DNA from 2 places in the Paenibacillus sp. 37 genome. Region 2 is predicted to be linked to the other one. Evidence: riboswitches for the same ligand, from Rfam matches in the RefSeq annotation. Region 2 holds a riboswitch; the other holds the start of a gene.
The links. Region 2 has a riboswitch for glycine ahead of sdaAB (L-serine ammonia-lyase, iron-sulfur-dependent subunit beta). Riboswitches for the same ligand answer to the same signal wherever they lie in the genome.

Region 1 (9,758 bases), 2.2 Mb from region 2:
TGCTTATTCCGGTAGAGGAAGGTGGCGAGATGGCTGTTTATACCGAGGTAGCGGTTGATATTGGTGACGGGCAGAGTTTGGAACAGGCGCTCAGTACATTCTCAGCACATATTCGCAATATGATTGGCATACTGGAACAGGCCAATACATCAACTCTGGTGCTCATTGATGAGATGGCTTCCGGCACAGATCCCGGTGAAGGTGTCGGACTGTCCATCGCCATGCTGGAGGAGCTGCACAGCCGCGGAGCAACCGTTGTGGCGACAACGCATTTTGGTGAAATCAAACATTTTGCAGCTGCCACGCCAGGATTCGAAAATGCTCGTATGGAATTTGACACTGTTTCTCTCCAGCCGCTGTATCGATTGCGTATCGGAGAAGCTGGTGAGAGCTATGCTTATTCCATCGCATTAAAGCTGGGCATGCCACAGCGAATTATCGAGCGATCCAAGTCCCTGTCGGATCAAAGTATTTCGAGAGATCGTACATTGGTATTCACGTCACCTCCTTTGGAAACTCCGCCCCTGACGCCTGAGCGTTCCGCTAAGGAAGCAGACGACCCGACAGAGTTATCCAAGCAGAATCAGTTGAATCAGACGAAGCAATCCAAAGATTCAATCGGTCTCCACAAAAAGACAACAACCAGAGAGTCGAATTCTGCTGCTCCTGCCAAAACGTTTCGCAAAGGGGATCGGGTATATGCGGCCTATCTCAATCAGTCGGGTATCGTATGTGATGTGGAGGATAGCCGTGGAAATATCGGGGTCATGCTACGAGGACGCAAAGTCAAAATCCATAAGAAACGCCTGACCCTGCATATATCTGCCAATGAGCTTTATCCGGGTGACGATTATGACTTGGACATTGTGCTGGAAACAAAGGAAAATCGAAAGAAACGTAAGTTGATGGGACGCAAACATGTGGAAGGCCTACAGATCGAATTACCGCCTGAAGAATAGCCGATGGGAGAAACAGATGTGGTGAACTGGAAGTCATATATACAAAGTGAAATCCATAATCACCTGCACATTTCTGTTATACTGGGACCAGTATGTTTAACTTCAGCTCGTAGTTATTCCACAGGGAGGGAAGAACTGTATGTCTGCAGAACAAGACGATCAAAAGCACATCCATATCGATGTTCTTGTCTGCCCATTATGCGGGGAAGCTAATCGCTGTTCCTATGCCGCAGGACATCCTCATTCGGAATGCTGGTGTAATCGGGCTACTTTCCCCGAGGGTGTGTTTGACCGCATTCCGCCAGAGCAGCGCCGAAAATCATGCATATGTCAACGCTGTTTGCATGAATATGCCGATAAACGTCAATCAAAAGAAGAGCCACACAGTTAACAACTGTATGGCTCTTCTTCATTATGCCTCATCTATACTGTTAGCTGGCTACTACTGCTCTTACATTTGGTTATACTGAGCAACAACCTGCTCAAGCACCGGATGATGCTCATCCATGGATGTATAATGGTGGAGCGCAGCTGTAATTCCCTTCTGGCGAATCATGTCCTGAAGCTCAACTGCTTCCGGATCATCGGAGACATCGAACTTGCAGGCTGCTGCCATACCCATAGCCAGATAAGTCGTATCAGTTCCATCCGCATATGCCTGAAGGGCCGGGCGAACCAGACGATCATTCGGAGACAACTTACGCAGCGGGGAACGACCAACACGAGTAACCTCATCGGTAAGATACGGGTTGACAAACCGTCCCAATATTTTGACAATATACTGCTCATGCTCGTCAGGATTAAATCCAAAGCGCTTCACCAGAACTTTTCCAGTTTCCTGCAAAGCACCGTAGACAATCGATTTCACCTTCTCGTCGGCAATAGCCTTCTGAATCGTGTCAAACCCGTGCACATTACCGATATATGCTGCAACGCAGTGTCCTGTATTAACCGTGAACAGCTTCCGTTCAATATACGGCTCCAGATCATCGACATATACAATGCCCTCAACCGGTTTGAATGCAGGAGCCATCTGGGAACGATCCACCACCCACTCGTAAAAAGGCTCCACCTGTACATGCAACGGGTCTTCATGATGCTGAATAGGCACAATCCGGTCTACGGCCGAGTCTGGAAAATAGACATACTGATCTGCAAGGGAACGTACTTCTTTATTGAGCAGAGCATACACATGCTCTTTCAATTGTGTACTGGCTCCAATGGCGTTCTCGCAAGCGATAATGTGAAGCGGGTTTTGAGCAGGACCGGAATTCAGTCTTTTCTCAAGTCCCTTTGCAATCCCTGGTGCAATATGTTTCAGCACACCCACACCCACTGCGGTTGTAATCAGATCAGTTTCCACAACGGTTTGGGCAACCGTCTCCAGTTGGGTTCCATCGATTGCATTTACGCCTGTGACGGTCTCCTGATCCTTGCTCTCGTTAGCCAGTTCCACCGTATATTGCCCCCGTTGCTGAAGAGCGGTTACCAAGGTCTGATTCACGTCGGAGAAAACCACCTCATACCCTGCGCGGGACAGAATCAAGCCGATAAATCCGCGTCCAATGTTACCTGCGCCAAAGTGTAGGGCCTTCATAGCTCCATTTCACTTTCCAGAATAGCGATTACTTCTTCGGCTGTTTTCGCCAGACGCAGGGCCTCCATATTCTCATCCTCAGCACAGATCACCGCGATGCTAGTCAAGATTTCCATATGCTCCCCGCCTTGAGCCGCGATACCTATGACCATATAAGCCTTTTCTTCGCCAAAATCAACACCCTGTGGATACTGAATGACAGAGATACCTGTGGATAAAATGAAAGCTTTGGATTCCTTCGTACCGTGCGGGATCGCAAGTCCGTTCCCTACATAGGTCGATACAATCTCTTCTCGTTCAATCATCTTCTCAATGTAATCAGCGGTAATATGTCCCGCATCCTTCAGAATCTGCCCTGCCATACGAATCGCTTCGTATTTGTCCTGAGCCGTCGCATTCATGATGACTTTATCTGTTGTTAACATACTCATAATGGTTGACCTCCAATTTCGGTTTTACTGCGATAAAATCCAACAAGTTCCTGAGACAGGTAATGAATGAGTTCATCCCTGATTCCCTTTTCCAGCAATGTAATCATTTCTTCCTGTAATAACAGTGCGCTGATCTCACTGAGAACCTCCAGGCTTTCCTTGGATAATTCTCTGGGACCGAGCATCAAAAGAACATGGGTAACTCCTGCCGGATCATCCGGCGTACGAAGAAGTGGTTCAGTGAGCTGAAACAAGCTAATGGACGGCCTGTAAATTCCCTCACTTCGTGTATGAAACAGAGCAAGTCTTGTACCGGGAATTTTCTGGCTCCCCACTGCTTCACGTGCCTCCAGCCGTTTTGTGATCTCCTCTGGCTCCTTCAGCACACCAGTTCCATGGAGTACGTTGCACATCGCATACACCGTTTTATAGAACCCGATATCCTGATTATCCAGCGGGTACACCTGAAACTTGCCAATAATTCGGACGATTTCAACTAAAATAGCTTCCATTCCATCAGGGTCCGAGTAACGACTTGTTGTCTGAACCTCTGCTTCACGGGGCTTATTATGCTGTCGTTGTAATGTTGTTGTTCGGATAAAATGACGCAGACGTTCGCTCTCTTCTGCCGTAAGCAGTGGACTCACTTTGTAATACTGATGCTCATCCATCGGCAGATCGACCGTCGATAACACCAGATCATATTGATCTGTAGGTATCCGGGCAGCTTCATACCAGGACACGCTATCCATGATTCGAATCTCGGGAATCTCCTTGGACAATCGGCTGGATAGCATGCGTGATGATCCAATTCCGCTTGTACACACGATGATCGCCCTGATCTCCCGTTTCAATGTACGCAACCTCTCGATGGAAGCCCCAAAGTGCATGACCAGGAAACCAATTTCCTCATCCGGAACGTCTGTGCCTGGCCAAGCTTGCCCCACAGATTTTTTGACATCTTCAAAAAGTGAATCATAATCCTTCCGGATCTGCTGCAGTAGCGGATTACGAATCATCTGGTGCCCTTCAATACGCTCCATGACAGGTTGCATATGAGCAAGCAGACCTTCACGAAGCAAACGATCCTCATGAAAGGCGTAATGCGTTCTCCCCTGCATCTGATCAATCAGTGAATGCACCCTGTCCAGTAAAATTAAGTCGTCTATTGGCAACAGCCGCGAAGAGTGAATCCGCTGCTCTGTCTCAACTAATAGTCTGTGAAAATAAGCTTGCTCCTCTTGGGAGAATGTCAGCCCCAGTTGAGTGGATAACACACTACACAAGCGTGAAGCCATATAAGGCGGAACCTTCATCTCATCCTGCGCTGCAACTGCATCTCCCGTGTTCTCTCGTAGAGACATACCACCAATACCAAAACCTTTACGAATACGGACAACCGCTACGGATAATTGAATCAGCAGCTTCATGTATTGACGTTCCGGGATGTTCTCCAGCCATTCAATATCTGGTTGCCATAACGCATTTTCGATCGTAAGCACATCACCGTGTCCAATCATATCCAGCAATTTTTGGTTTACGATGGAGCCACCTTGTTCAGGTTGTCTTCCGAACAGGTCGGATTCATCCAGAAATTCCAGAGCAAGTGCAGCTATGGCTGTGCGATGAATCGTCTCACTCCCGTTAATCTTGACGCCATATCCACGTCTGCGAACCAGTTTTAGTCCCGCCTGACGAATTCGTGACTCCAGATCGTCCAAATCCGTGGTTACGGTGGATACGGTCACTTTCAGATCCGAAGCCAGAGCGAGTAACTTTACAGGCTCCGCTTCATCAAGCAGGATGCAAAGCATGAAGAGCTTACGCTCTTCCGGCGTAAACTCTACATATTCTTTACCCTCTAGTTGCTGGCGCAATACAGCCAGATCATCGGAACTGGCATCAATTCGGATTCCGGTTCCCGATTTTTTTTCCAGCCTCATGCCCAAAGGTTCAAGCCATTGTTCAATCATTTGCAGCTCCCGGTGAACCGTTCGGGTACTGACCTTTACTTCAACGGCGATTTCGCCGGCTGTTACTTCATGTGGATGCTCCAGCAGAAACTCCACGATTTCACGTTGTCTTTTGGTAATACTCATATCTCAGCCTCCGGCTCAGGGAAAACAAATGCGTACAATTACTTTAGACGTTCAACGAGCGCATCGTATTCCGGGCTTTTTAGGAAGTTGTCGATGGATATATGTTCTGCGTTCGGCGCAACGGAGCGGGCACGATCGGTTAATATTTGTTGTGTGATGACCACATCTGCATCTGGCGGGATATCACTGATGGCCGTATTGGTCACCGTAACGTCAATCCCCTCTGCCTTCATCTTCTTGCGAAGAATGGAAGCGCCCATGGCACTCGAGCCCATACCTGCATCACAGGAGAAAACAATCTTCTTCACATCTGTTTTCACTGGAGAAGAAGCCATATCTGCGGCTCTGTCTGCTTCACGTCGATTAGCCGTAATGCCAGCGTTTGGCACGGTTCCTTGACTCTTCATGTCTTTCATCCGACTGGATGCGGACTCCAAATCTTCGTCCTTTTGTTTACCCGTTTTCAGCAACACCGCTGCAACCAGGAAAGATACGACGGCTGCTACAAGCACCCCTGCGAGCATCGGCAGGTATCCACCTTTTGGTGTTAAGAGGAAATACGCGATAATACTACCCGGTGATGGTGCCGAAACAAGTCCCGCTCCGGTGAGCATGAATGTTAATGTACCTGCGACGCCACCCGCGATTGCGGCAAGAATCAAAATGGGTCTCATCAGAATGTAAGGGAAGTAGATCTCATGAATTCCCCCGAAGAAATGAATGATAACGGCACCTGGTGCAGAAGATTTGGCCATTCCGCGTCCGAAGAAACAGTAAGCAAGCAAGATACCAAGTCCCGGACCCGGGTTCGATTCAAGCATGTATAATACGGATTGCCCTAATTCTCTCGCTTGATCTGTTGCAATCGGTGTCAGAATTCCGTGGTTGATCGCATTGTTCAGGAACAATACTTTACCTGGTTCAATGATTAGGTTGACCAGTGGTAACAAGCCCAGATTCATTAAGCCTTGTACCCCGGCAGACAATACTTTGCTAATTGCTTCTACAGCAGGCCCGATGCCCAGTAGCGCAAAAATCCCCAAGATCCCGCCAATAATACCGGCTGAAAAGTTGTTAACCAGCATTTCAAATCCGGCTCTAATTTTACCTTCAATGGATTTATCGAACTTTTTGATGATCCATGCTGCCAGTGGTCCGGCAATCATGGCACCGAGGAACATCGGGATATCACTACCCACGATGACCCCAATGGTCATAATGGCACCCACGACACCACCACGCTGACCATGCACCATCGTACCCCCGGTGTAACCGATTAACAGTGGCAGCAAATATTTGATCATCGGATCAACTAGCTGCGCAAGCGTCTCGTTAGGGAACCAGCCTGTTGGAATGAACAGAGCCGTAATTAATCCCCAGGCGATGAACGCTCCCATATTCGGCATGACCATACCACTCAGGAATCGGCCAAAACGCTGAACACCAACCCGTAGCCCACCTTTGGAATTGGACGATTGGTCCAAATTACTCATTGTATTATCCTCCTTGGATCAAGTGATTATGATTTATGAAAGGGGTATCATTTCTCCCCTGCTGTAATCCTAAGCGAGAATGCTCTCCTGTTCAATGAAATGAAAGCGTACTTTCGTCATGAACAATGATGACAACATTAGGTTATGTAATCGTTTTAATCGATGCATAATGGCCGAATCCATTGGTACGCAAGGCTTTTCTTGCCTATGACTTTTATCATTTCCAGAATCATTTTCTAACCTATAGCTTGGTCCAATCAGGTGATTTACATCCACAATCTGCTTCAATCCACATTCAAAACTATTCCTGGAAAGCACAAAAAACCTGTGCAAGCATCCGGCTCACACAGGTCGAAACAATATGAAGCTCATTTCATTTGGTTATAAAATATATGTTAATAAGTACAAGTTCGTTGCTCCTATTCTTCCGTATGTTTACGATACGCGTCTGCATTCATCAATGTAGACAATGCTGCTGTCAGATCTCCCTCAACACGAATCTCAATCATCCAGCCTTCCTCGTAAGGAGAGCTGTTCACAAGTTCAGGTGAGTCCTGCAACGAATCATTGACTGCAATAATAGAACCTGTGACGGGAGAGAACAAGTCCGAAACTGTTTTGACCGATTCTATTGTTCCAATACTGTCCTCTGCTTTTACATTGGTTTCAAGGTCAGGCAATTCCACAAACACAATGTCACCCAGCTGATGCTGCGCGAACTCGGTAATGCCAATACGTACAGTATCCTCCCCTACGGTTTGCACCCATTCGTGCTCTTCACTGTACAGGAAATCACTTTTCAATTCGCTCATCGATATCCGCCTCGCTTTTCATTAAATGAGTGCATGCGTTCTTTGACCTTAACCCTTTTCCCAGAACATAGCGTATGATATTTATGAATCAAATGTCAAGATACCTCACAATTTATTTGCTGAACACCTCTAAATCCTGTAACCGGATTACACTCTTTCTTCATATACTGGTGAATATTAGAATAGTAAGCGCAGTCTTTTTAAATACACGAACAATAACACTTAAAATATATTAAATATTCGGTTTTTATTCATTATCAATGATATCGTTCTTGACATCGGTAGTGGATTCACGTTTTAATGAGAGGAGTAAATGTGTTTATTGGACTATGTTATACTCGCGGATGAATGTAAAGGGAGAGATTACCCGTGACACCCGATTCGGGATGTACATGAGGTAACGCCGAAGGAGTAAACCACCGATAAGCGGGGGTGAATCTCTCAGGCAAAAGGACTTTTACGGGACGCAACTCTGGAGAGCATCTATTCGCCCTGTGCGGGCGTTATGATCACCCAAGGGGAAACCTGCTGCACAACGCAGCGGGGTAACTCTCAGGTACAAGGGACAGAGCCTTAGAATACAGCGTGCTACTTGGCATGCCGATTCTTTGGCCTGTCCTTTTCCTTTTTCCCAAAAAACGAAAAACAGGATGTAGAACGGCGCTGCCCTAGCTGCTTACCATACTTATGTGATGAAAATATCTAGCTGAAAAATTTAAAAATACCCTGCTTCATTGATCCACGATTATATTTCCGGCCGGTTGACGGTCCATGACGAGGTGATTTGATGTCCGATTTGCTTAGAACACCACTCTTCCCACTATATCAGCAATACGAAGGCGTACGGTGCATTGATTTTGGAGGCTGGGAGCTTCCGGTGCAATTTAGCGGAATTCAGAAAGAACATGAAGCGGTGCGTGAGCGTGCTGGACTATTCGATGTATCCCATATGGGCGAATTCACAGTACAGGGTGAGCAGGCTGAAGTTTTTTTGCAACAAATGACGACCAATGATGTGACCACGCTGGTTCCCGGTCAAGCCCAGTACACCCTGATGTGTTATCCAGATGGCGGTGTGGTGGACGATCTGCTCGTGTATAAGCTGGAAGATCAGCATTATATGCTCGTGGTTAACGCCTCCAATATCAACAAGGATTGGGCGTGGCTGCAAGAGCACTTGATCCCTGGCGTAAACATGACCAACGATTCGGAGCAGACGGCGCTGCTCGCCTTGCAAGGTCCACTGGCTGTAGACATTATCGGAAAAGTTACAGATACAGATGTCTCCACGATTGAACCGTTTCGTTTTGTGCAGGATGCCGAAGTCTGTGGAGTAAAATTGCTGTTGTCCCGTACCGGTTATACCGGTGAAGATGGCTTTGAACTATATATTCCAGCAGATCAGGCCGCTACCGTCTGGAACGGATTAATGCAAGCCGGTGAAGGTCACGGACTGGTGCCAACCGGACTTGGTGCCCGGGATACATTGCGCTTTGAAGCCAAGCTGCCTCTGTATGGACAGGAATTATCTGCAACGATCTCTCCGCTAGAAGCTGGCGTTGGTATGTTTGTGAAACTAAATGCCGGACCTTTTATCGGACACGAAGCCTTGTTACAGCAAAAAAATGACGGGCCTGCCCGCAAACTGGTCGGCATCGAAGTGCTGGAGCGCGGTATTCCTCGCCCCCACTATCCGATTTACGCCGAAGGCGTACAGATCGGTGAAGTGACAACAGGCACGCAATCACCTACATTGAAGCGTAATCTGGGGCTTGCCCTCATCGACAGCAAATACGCTGCGCTGGGAACTCCGCTTGAGATTGAGATCCGAGGGAAGAAACTAAAAGCCGAGGTCGTGAAGACCCCTTTTCATAAACGGACACGTACGTCTAAGACACCTACTCAAGGAGCTGATCAAGCATGAGCAAGCACCGTTACATTCCCATGACTGAACAAGATCAGAGCGCCATGCTCGCAACCATCGGTGTGGATACGCTGGAGAAACTGTTCCAGGACATTCCTCAGGAGATTCGTTATCAGGGCGAGCTGCCCGTATCATCCAAACTCGATGAGTATGCGCTGACACGGCACATGTCCAAACAAGCTGGTGCCAACGCCAATTTCGAAACACACGCCAGCTTCCTCGGCGCAGGCATATACGATCATCATGTTCCTTCCGTCATCAATCATGTCATTTCCCGTTCCGAGTTCTACACTGCTTACACACCTTATCAGCCTGAGATCAGCCAAGGTGAACTACAGGCCATTTTCGAATTTCAATCCTACATCTGTGAATTAACCGGTATGGCTGTAGCCAATGCCAGTATGTATGACGGTGCAACCGCCTTTGCTGAAGCAGGTAATCTG
Region 2 (9,758 bases):
TGGCTTCATCATGTATAGAGGCATTGGACATATTAGCTGGAACTTCCTGACGAGCGCACCCCAGTTGCTTAAAGGTGGCGGTGGGATTGGTCCACAGCTCTTTAACTCCATATTCTTGCTTGTCCTGACATTGATTGTGACCATCCCACTCGGATGGGGCGGTGGAATTTACATGGCGGAATACGCCAAACCAGGCAAGATTACCAGCTTCATTCGTCTGGTCGTTGAAGTGTTGTCCTCATTCCCATCCATCGTTATCGGTTTGTTTGGTCTCTTGTTGCTAGTCAATCAATTTGGTCTTGGTTTCTCCCTGATCTCGGGTGCCTTGGCTCTGGCGATCTTTAACTTGCCACTGATGGTGCGGACAACGGAGCAGGCCTTCCGGGCCGTTCCGAAGGAACAGAAGGAAGCAGGTCTGGCGCTTGGGCTGTCCAAGTGGAAAATCATTACTTCCATTCTGTTGCCTGTAGCATTACCGAGCTTGATTACGGGTACGATCCTGGCATCGGGCCGGATCTTCGGTGAGGCAGCCGCATTGATGTTCACCGCAGGTATGAGTAGTCCACCACTGGACTTTACGGATTGGAATCCGACAAGTCCAAGATCACCACTTAATCCTTTCCGTCCGGCAGAGACACTTGCTGTCCATATCTGGAAAGTGAATAGTGAAGGTATTGGGCCAGATTCCAAAGAAGTGGCAGCAGGGGCATCTGCCGTGCTTGTCATTCTCGTGCTGGCGTTCAATCTAAGTGCACGCTGGATCGGTCGGGTTGTATTCCGCCGCATGACAGCTTCGAAATAAGGAGGAACCAACATGGCCATACCTTTTGGTACGGAACAGTTAAGCATATATTATGGACATTTCCAGGCGGTCAAACAGATTAGCCTGACGTTTCCTGAAGCAAGCGTAACGGCTCTTATCGGGCCGTCTGGCTGCGGTAAATCCACGTTCCTCCGGTCGCTGAACCGGATGAACGACGAGATTGCCGGTTCCCGTACAGAGGGACATATCTGGATGGACGGTAACGATCTGAATGAGCCTGGAACCGATGTAATCAAGCTTCGCCAGAAGATTGGCATGGTGTGGCAGAAGCCGAATCCTTTTCATAAGTCCATCTACAATAATATCGCGTTTGGCCCCCGCTACCGCGGTACGAAGAGTAAGAAGGCACTGGATGAAATTGTGGAAAAAAGCTTGCGCCGTGCTGCGCTCTGGGACGAAGTGAAAGACAGACTGCATGAGTCAGCTCTGTCTCTCTCTGGCGGACAACAGCAGCGCCTATGTATCGCTCGCGCTTTGTCTGTTGAACCACAGATTCTGCTGCTCGATGAGCCGGCATCTGCACTTGACCCGGTATCTACGGGTAAAGTTGAAGAGTTGATTACCGAACTCAAGAAGGAGCTGCGGATTGTTATTGTTACCCATAACATGCAGCAGGCGGCACGCATCTCGGATTACACAGCTTATTTCTATCTGGGAAGCATGATTGAGCATGGGGATACAGAGCATATTTTCACGAACCCGGACAATCGTCTGACGCAAGAATACATTATGGGTCGTTTTGGTTAATTGGATCATGGAGTGTCACATAGAGCAACAGACAGAGAAATTGAGAAATAAATAGAGAGACAAAAGAAAGCACAATGCCTGGACGCTTGTTCGGGGGTTGTGCTTTTTTAATTTATAATTTTAGTGGAATTTTCTGTATGTGGCATAAACATTATGCTACGATATTTAGTAATAAGAGAGCGTTTACATTATTTTGAAGGAGATGTTGATAATCACTACGGATCAGATGTCTTACGACCATATGGCAGCTCAGATTATACAGAACTACACTATTGAGAAACCTGTCGTTTCCTATATTCGTCACAACGAGAATCTGACGTATCATGTCGTTGATGAAGCAAGCGGGCAGAAGTATCTGCTCCGTATCCATCAAGCCGCATATACAAGTATGACAGGCATTCAGCATACACCTCCTGCGCTGGAGGCAGAGATGAATCTGCTTCATGAGTTAAATGCAACGACAGCATTGCGCGTGCAACATCCAGTACGCAACGCATCCGGTGAATGGGTCACGGTATGGACAAGTGAGGCAGGGAAAGAGATCTGCTGTACAGTACTGGAGTGGATTGAGGGCAGGGACATCCAGCAGGGAGAACGTCTGACAACAGAGCAGATCTATGATCTTGGGGCACAACTGCAGATGCTTCATCAATATGGGCGTGAGCAGAATCAGACAGATCGAACTAAGGTACGGCCGGCATATGGCAACATTCATGAGAACTTGGTCATGCTAGGGCAGCTAGAGGAAGGTGTCCGACTGGGGATTTTTATAACGGAAGACTTCGATCTGCTTCGTGAGACGTTTGAGAACATTAATGAGCAGCTAGAAACATACCCGCAGCACGCGGAGACATGGGGAATCATTCATGGGGATATTACTCGCAACAATCTGCTGATCACGGATCAGGGGATGTCCATGATTGATTTTTGTCTACACGGTTATGGTTATTATCTTTTCGATGCCGGAGGGGCAGCGCTTATGTTCAATCGGGAGGAACGTGACATATTCTTATCAGGTTATACCAAACAGATCGCACCACTGACGGATCGTGATATCCGATTAATGGAAGGGTTCATGTTGATCTTTACACTTGGTTATTATGCTTTTCAGATGGGGAACGAGTCTAGGCACGAGTGGATGAAAGATCGCATGCCGAAGTTATGCAGCAAGTATTGCAGACCTTATGTACAGAACGAGAGTATCTTCTACGAACTGTGAATTAGGGTGTGCAGATCAGGATAGGCTACGAACAGTGTGGTTCAAATATTATGGTTGCCTGAATACCCGAACAGTTTCGTGGACAATATCATAAATAGTAGTAAGCGCTTTATGAATTGAAGGAAAATGAAATAAGCTGTTTAAAAGTTCTCTTTATCGAATTAATGTAATGAAAGCTGACAAAATATTCTGGTTTTCATCGGTTCAATCGAAAATGAGGGAAATACATCCAAAGAAATCGTTAAGTTTGTTGACACTGATCTTCCGGTCGATTAATCTTAATGAAGAAGAAATGAACGATTTCCATTACTGTTCTGACATACGCTCAGAATGGTTCCATACAGCGGATGATAACGAGCGGGAGAGACCTGAGTTAGCCGAGCAATGGCTAGTCTTCAGGCACCGAAGGAGCAAGCTGCTGCGCACCCGGCGCAGCGGTTAATCTCTCAGGTAAATGTACCATCGTTGGACGCAACTCTGGAGAGTGCGCGAACTGCGCCACCCAAGGGGTATATGATCAGTCAGCCTGGTGACCTTGTCTGCAATTGCAGGGCATGCACCTTGTCGTGAGACACTGCTGATCGTGAAACTCTCAGGTATCGAGGACAGAGAGAGGGCCTGTGGCCTTCTTCTGTCCTTTTTTGATGTCATCATTCAGTAATAAAGGAACATTATGGCATGGGATCTGGATGAAAATGACGAATACAATTGGAGGGTTATAAGGTGCGATTTAAAGATGTTTTCTCAATTATTGGTCCGTCGATGACGGGGCCTTCAAGTTCACATACAGCTGGAGCGGCAAGGTTAGGGAGAATTGCTCGACAGTGGCTAGGATGTACGCCAGATCGTGCCCGGTTGACACTATACGGTTCATTTGCTGACACGTATCAGGGGCACGGAACAGATCTGGCACTGATCGGCGGTTTGCTGGATTATGTCACAGACGATCCGCGTATTCCGGATGCAGAGCAATACGCAGAGGAAGCGGGCATGGAGGTTGAGTTTTATACAAGTGGCCTGCCTGCTCCTCATCCGAATACGGTCAAAATTGAGTTGTGGCATGAAGAACGTGCCTGCTCCTTGATTGGTGCATCTATTGGTGGTGGAAGCGTATCGGTGCATTCGATGAATGATTTTCGTGTTCAGATTAGTGGTGAGTTTCCGACACTCGTTCTGCGACATGCGGACAAAGCAGGAGTGCTTGCCTCGGTAACGTCCACGATCAGTTCATCCGGGGTTAACATCGGGTATATGCAGGTGGACCGCAAAGCCCGTGATGGCGAAGCGCTGACCGCGATGGAAATGGATGGTGTGCCTAATCCTGATATGCTCAAGCGCCTGAAGGAGCTGGATCATGTACTGGATATTCGTGTCATCGATTTGAAGAGAGGAGTTGATTCGGATGCGATTTAAACATTTACACGAACTGAATACGATCTGTACAGCGGAATCCAAAACGATTGCTCAGCTGATGATCGAGGAGCAAGTTCAGGAGACCAATACACCGGAAGCGGATGTTGTGAAGCAGATGTCTGAATATTATCAGGTGATGAAGGAAGCGGTACGTAAAGGGTTAACGGAAGATACAACATCACGCAGTGGATTAACGGGTGGAGACGGTAAAAGAATGGCCGAGTACATTCGCAAGGGTGAGACTTGCTCAGGAGATGCTTCCGCACTTGCCATGGCGTATGCCCTGTGTGTATCTGAAGTGAATGCCTCCATGGGGCGGATTGTGGCAACACCAACAGCCGGTTCCTGCGGCATTATCCCTGGTGTTTTTATTAGCTCACAGGAGCGATTTGGCTGGACGGACGAACATTTGGTGAACGGATTGTTCTGTGCGGGAGCGATTGGTTATGTTATTGCGAACAATTCATTTATCTCTGGTGCCGAGGGTGGCTGTCAGGCGGAAGTGGGTTCCGCGATTGGCATGGCTGCGGGTGCCATGGTTGAACTGCGTGGAGGTACACCGGAACAGGTCGTTCATGCGGTTGGCCTAGCATTAAAAAATACACTGGGCCTTATCTGCGATCCAGTTGCAGGCCTCGTTGAGATCCCGTGCATCGTCCGTAACGGACTGGGTGCAGTTACGGCGCTGGCTGCGGCTGACATGGCACTGGCCGGAGTGCGTAGTGCTATTCCGTCAGATGAAGTCATCGACGTTATGCTGGAAGTAGGCAGTGCGATGCCGAGCCGCCACCGGGAGACGGCCCAAGGCGGGTTGGCCCAGACACCAACGGGCCGTAAAATGATGCAAAAGCTGGCTAAACCGAAGGCAAAGCGTGCAGAGCCTGAGCAGGAGTCGAAGCCAGAGGATTCTGATACAATTACAAGTGGTACGGATAATGCTCAAGTGCACACGGACCCTCAGGCTTAATCTGAACGGGACCACTGAGATATAATCGGTGACATTATGATATATAACGGCGATATAAAAACAAGCGTCCGCGAACCCGAATTCAGGTTCTGCAGGACGCTTGTTTATGCTGCCAGATGAAGCGAAGATAGGCTACTTAGTTATGGCTCAGAAGTATGTGTATTATAACTCTAGTCCGGGCTCACAGACGTACTCAGTACGGCATATCCATACGCGGGCAGTTCAATGGCGAGTACGCCATCATCCTTGGCGGTACGATGGTTTCCACCGAATAGCTCGGTCCATTCCCCGTCACCCGCCTCCAGTTCGACAATAGCCGTCTCTTCGGATCGATTGAACAGAACCAGAATGCGTTCCTCCTCATTTTGCCGCTCAAATACCAGTTGGCTGCCATCGGTACGAGCCTGCAGGAAACGAACGGTGCCTTCTGCACGCAGGGCAGGATGAGCATGACGCAGGGAGATCAGTTTCTGATAAAAGTCGAACAGTTCTCGGTCCTGCTTCGCTTCATCCCATTCCATGCATTTACGGCAGCCCGGATCATGTTCGCCGTCCATGCCAATCTCGTCTCCGTAATAGATGCACGGCGCGCCCATGTAACTGAACTGGAATAATGCAGCCAGCTTCATCTTGCGCTGGTCTCCTTCACACAGCGTGAGCAGTCGTGGGGTATCGTGACTGTCCAGCAAGTTAAACGCCACTTCGCTGGCCTGAAGCGGATAACGGGATAATTGTCGACCGATGGAGTTCGCGAACTGTTCGGCGTGCATTGTATTTTTCACAAAGAAGGCATTTACGGCATCGGTAAACGGATAGTTCATGGACGCATCGAACTGGTCGCCTTGCAGCCAGGAGGAAGACTCGTTCCATACTTCGCCCAGAATGTAGGCATCCGGATTAGCGGCTTTGACCACACGGCGGAAATCACGCCAGAAGGCATCATCCACTTCGTCTGCAACATCCAGCCGCCATCCGTCCGCGCCCACTTCCTTGATCCAATACTCCGCAACCTTCAGCAGATAGTCCTTAACCTCGGCATTCTCTGTATTCAGCTTTGGCATGTGCGCTTCGAATCCGAAGGTCTCATACGTAGGAATGCCGTCCTTCACGTCCAGCGGGTATTCGTGTACATGGAACCAGTCCTTGTATTTGGATTGTTCTCCGTTCTTCTGCACATCTACAAACGGCGCAAACGTCTTCCCGGAATGGTTGAACACAGCATCCAGAAGTACGCGAATTCCACGTGCATGGCACAGCTCGACCAGTCGTTTCACGGTATCTGCGTCACCAAAATGGCGGTCTACCCGCAGGTAGTCTTCGGTATCGTATTTGTGATTGGTGGTAGCTTCAAAGATGGGGGTGAAGTAGATCGCATTAATGCCCAGATCACTGATGTAATCCAGATGGTCGATCACGCCCTGAAGGTCACCACCGAAGAAATTGAAGGGTGTCGGCTCGCCGCCCCACGGTTCCACCTTTTCCGGACTAATATCCGGGTTGCCGTTCGCGAATCGTTCAGGGAAAATCTGATAGAACACCGCATCCTTAACCCATGCAGGGGGTGTGAATACAGCTCCGGCATGAATATAAGGGAACTGGAACATGCGACCTGGATCGTCCGGTTCTTCTTCCTGGAAGTCCGTCTCGGTCATCCAGATCTGTTCGTCTCCGTTTTTCAGCAAAAAAGAGTACTTCAGTCGGTGGTAGGGAGGTTTCACCTCGCCCTCGAAGTAATCGAACATCGAGTCAGAAGTGAACTTTGTTAAGGGGACCAGCGCTTTGGTTGCATCCCACGTATATTTGTCTCCGGTCAGGGCATGTACCTCAGTCAGATCATTCTTTTTGGCGCGCAGGCGCAGATGGATTGTATCTTGGTCATAGGCATAGGCCCAGTTTCGTTTCGGTTGATGATAGATGGCTTCCAGCAGCATAATGAATTTCCTCCCGTCAGGTGTAGGTATAATATGTACTTGGTAGATTTGATTGATATAACATTCCCCACGTTAATGGATAAGCTATAATTAGAATGTGTGGTAACGTAAAGGAATTCAATATGGTTTCAACAAGATATGAATCCATCTGTTATAGACAGCTTTTATTATGATGATGCTCAGATATATCATTAACCCAATGGGGGCAGAAAGGAAACGACTATTCGAATGAAAACCAAACTGTTATATATTGAAGATGATACGGAAATTGCGACTTGGGTCAGAGCCGATCTGGAGGAGCGCGGTTATGAGGTGGTATGGCTCGGCAGTGGTGAAGGTGCAGCGGAGGCTGCTGTCGGTTGCTCACTCATTATTCTGGATGTCATGCTGCCCGGGCTGGATGGATTTACGGTGGGCCAGCGACTGAAAAAAGAACATCCCGCGGTGCCCATTGTCATGCTCTCGGCCAGAACGTCCATTGACGACAAGTTGCATGGTCTCGATTTTGCCGATGACTATGTAACAAAACCATTTCACCCCGATGAACTGGCTGCCCGGATTGAGGTCCAACTGCGTAAGGCGGGAACTGCGGTCTCATCGGATACAGCTCTGAAGCTGGATCATCTCTCCATCTATGAGAAGGATAACCGCATCGTCAATGAGGAGACGGGGGATGAGATTGTTTTATCGGGAAAACAGTTCCACATCTTCGCCTACCTGCTACGACATATGGGCATGATTCGAACCAAAGAGCAGATCTATGAAGCCGTCTGGAACGAGCCCTATCTGGATGGAGACAAGACTTTGATGGTACATATTCGACATCTACGTGAGAAGCTGGAACTTGATCCGGCCAATCCGGTAATTATTCAGACAGTCCGCGGTGTGGGATATCGCGTGAAGAAGCCATGATCCGGCGGTTCCGAGAACGGAAGACGATGAAGTCAGAACGGAAGGGAGAACGAAGCGCGGGTCAAAAGCAGTCTGGGCGGCGCAAGCTACGCTTCGGGCGGTCCTTGATGTCCAGATATATCATCCTGATTCTAGCGGCAGTATTATTCGTGCCCGTCGTTCTTCCGATTATATCCATCCTATATGTTGTCGTAGTGAATAATACGAATACGAATCAAGCAGCACCTTATGGTGACGTTACCCGGATTAGTAACCTCTGGTCGCGTGAAGCGAAGAACCTGGATGGTGCTTCGGATAAAGAGATTAAGGCCCGATTGGAGAAATTACATGGCTCGTATCCCAAATCTTCCATGTATCGTGTGAATGCGAGCGGTGAGACCCTCTTCATTATCGGTGGTGAGGATGTAACCATTCAGAAATCCACATCCCCGGATGGGAGAACAGACACGACTTTGAGATGGTCACTGGATTCCGGGCAAACCACAGAGACTCATATTCCAGCCTTATGGAATGTAAACAACACAATACAATTCATGAAAGAAGCTTCCTTTCGAGATCCGCTAACCGTAGTTACATACATCGGCGGAGGTGAAAAGGACAAGGGACAGGGCTTCATGATCATTGAAGTGCCGCGGTCACTTCTGCAAATGAATCAGAGTAACTGGCCGATGGAACTCTTGTATCTTGGTATCGTAATGACCCTCATCTTTCTGATCTTCATCATTATGTCGATTCTCTTCTTCGCACGCATTCGCAAACGACTTATTCGTTTGCAGACGGCCATGATGATCACAGGCAAGGAAGGCCTCCCGCTTCCGGTAGATATCCGCCGGTCAGACGAGATCGGTCAACTGGAGGAATCCTTCAATCAGATGGTGCATCAACTGTCCGATAGCCGTCACCGTGAACGCGAGGAGGAACAATTGCGCAAGCGTCTCATTGCGGGGCTTTCTCACGATCTGCGTACCCCGCTAACGGTGATTCGTGGACATATGCATGCTTTGCACAAGGAAGAGCTGAGCGAGCAAGGTGACCGTTCATTACATCGCATGGAAGCAAAGATGGAGGACCTCGGCGGGCTCATTGACAACATGTTATCCTACAATTTGCTCACGAGTGGGAAATATACACTGAAGCTGGTAGAGAAAGATATACTGCGGATCGTCAGGGAAACGGCGGCCGCCTGGTACCCGGTCTGGGAGAAAGAGCAATTTGAGATTGATATTGACCTGCCAGAGGAACCATTAATCTGGCATATGGATGAACAAGGCATGCGCCGTATTCTCGATAATCTGTTCCAGAACGTAATTCGTCATGCTGCCAGCGGGAAATATATTGGCATATCAACCCAGGAGATTCAGGGTGAGACGGCCATCATTATTCAGGATCGGGGTCCGGGAATGCAACCGAATTCCGACACAAAAGGCACAGGTTTAGGCTTATCCATTGTAGACCTGTTGATTCGTGAGATGGGTCTGCGCAAGCGGGTAGACAGTTCCGAGACGGGTGTCCAGACATATATCTACAGTGGTAAGGGGAAACAGGGAAACAACAAACCGCTGAAATAGCTTTTTTAAACTAAACTTAAACTAGAGACTACTTTGGCTTTAACCTTGGAAGGTTACGATAGTTCCGAGGTGATCATACAGTGAGTGAAAATATTATTCAAACGGCTAATCTATGGAAAACATACCGGGACCGTGCAGCGGTCCGTGAACTTGATCTGCATATTAAAAAGGGAGATAT

Region 1: linked by a shared signal. The riboswitch ahead of gcvT (glycine cleavage system aminomethyltransferase GcvT) and the one ahead of sdaAB (L-serine ammonia-lyase, iron-sulfur-dependent subunit beta) in region 2 are both predicted to bind glycine.

Annotation. Positions count from the first base shown of each region.
Region 1 is NZ_CP043761.1:5,464,993-5,474,750, forward strand. It holds gene F0220_RS23370 (endonuclease MutS2) at 1-959, shown strand, start outside; gene F0220_RS23375 (cysteine-rich CWC family protein) at 1,099-1,350, shown strand; gene F0220_RS23380 (mannitol-1-phosphate 5-dehydrogenase) at 1,411-2,556, opposite strand; gene F0220_RS23385 (PTS mannitol transporter subunit IIA) at 2,553-2,987, opposite strand; gene F0220_RS23390 (BglG family transcription antiterminator) at 2,984-5,086, opposite strand; gene F0220_RS23395 (PTS mannitol transporter subunit IIBC) at 5,125-6,579, opposite strand; gene gcvH (glycine cleavage system protein GcvH) at 6,999-7,391, opposite strand; glycine riboswitch at 7,736-7,858, shown strand; gene gcvT (glycine cleavage system aminomethyltransferase GcvT) at 8,179-9,315, shown strand; gene gcvPA (aminomethyl-transferring glycine dehydrogenase subunit GcvPA) at 9,312-9,758, shown strand, end outside.
Region 2 is NZ_CP043761.1:541,665-551,422, forward strand. It holds gene pstA (phosphate ABC transporter permease PstA) at 1-802, shown strand, start outside; gene pstB (phosphate ABC transporter ATP-binding protein PstB) at 815-1,570, shown strand; gene F0220_RS02640 (phosphotransferase enzyme family protein) at 1,797-2,789, shown strand; glycine riboswitch at 3,138-3,260, shown strand; gene sdaAB (L-serine ammonia-lyase, iron-sulfur-dependent subunit beta) at 3,513-4,202, shown strand; gene sdaAA (L-serine ammonia-lyase, iron-sulfur-dependent, subunit alpha) at 4,192-5,169, shown strand; gene F0220_RS02655 (alpha-glycosidase) at 5,340-7,100, opposite strand; gene F0220_RS02660 (response regulator transcription factor) at 7,329-8,012, shown strand; gene F0220_RS02665 (HAMP domain-containing sensor histidine kinase) at 8,039-9,580, shown strand; gene F0220_RS02670 (ABC transporter ATP-binding protein) at 9,661-9,758, shown strand, end outside.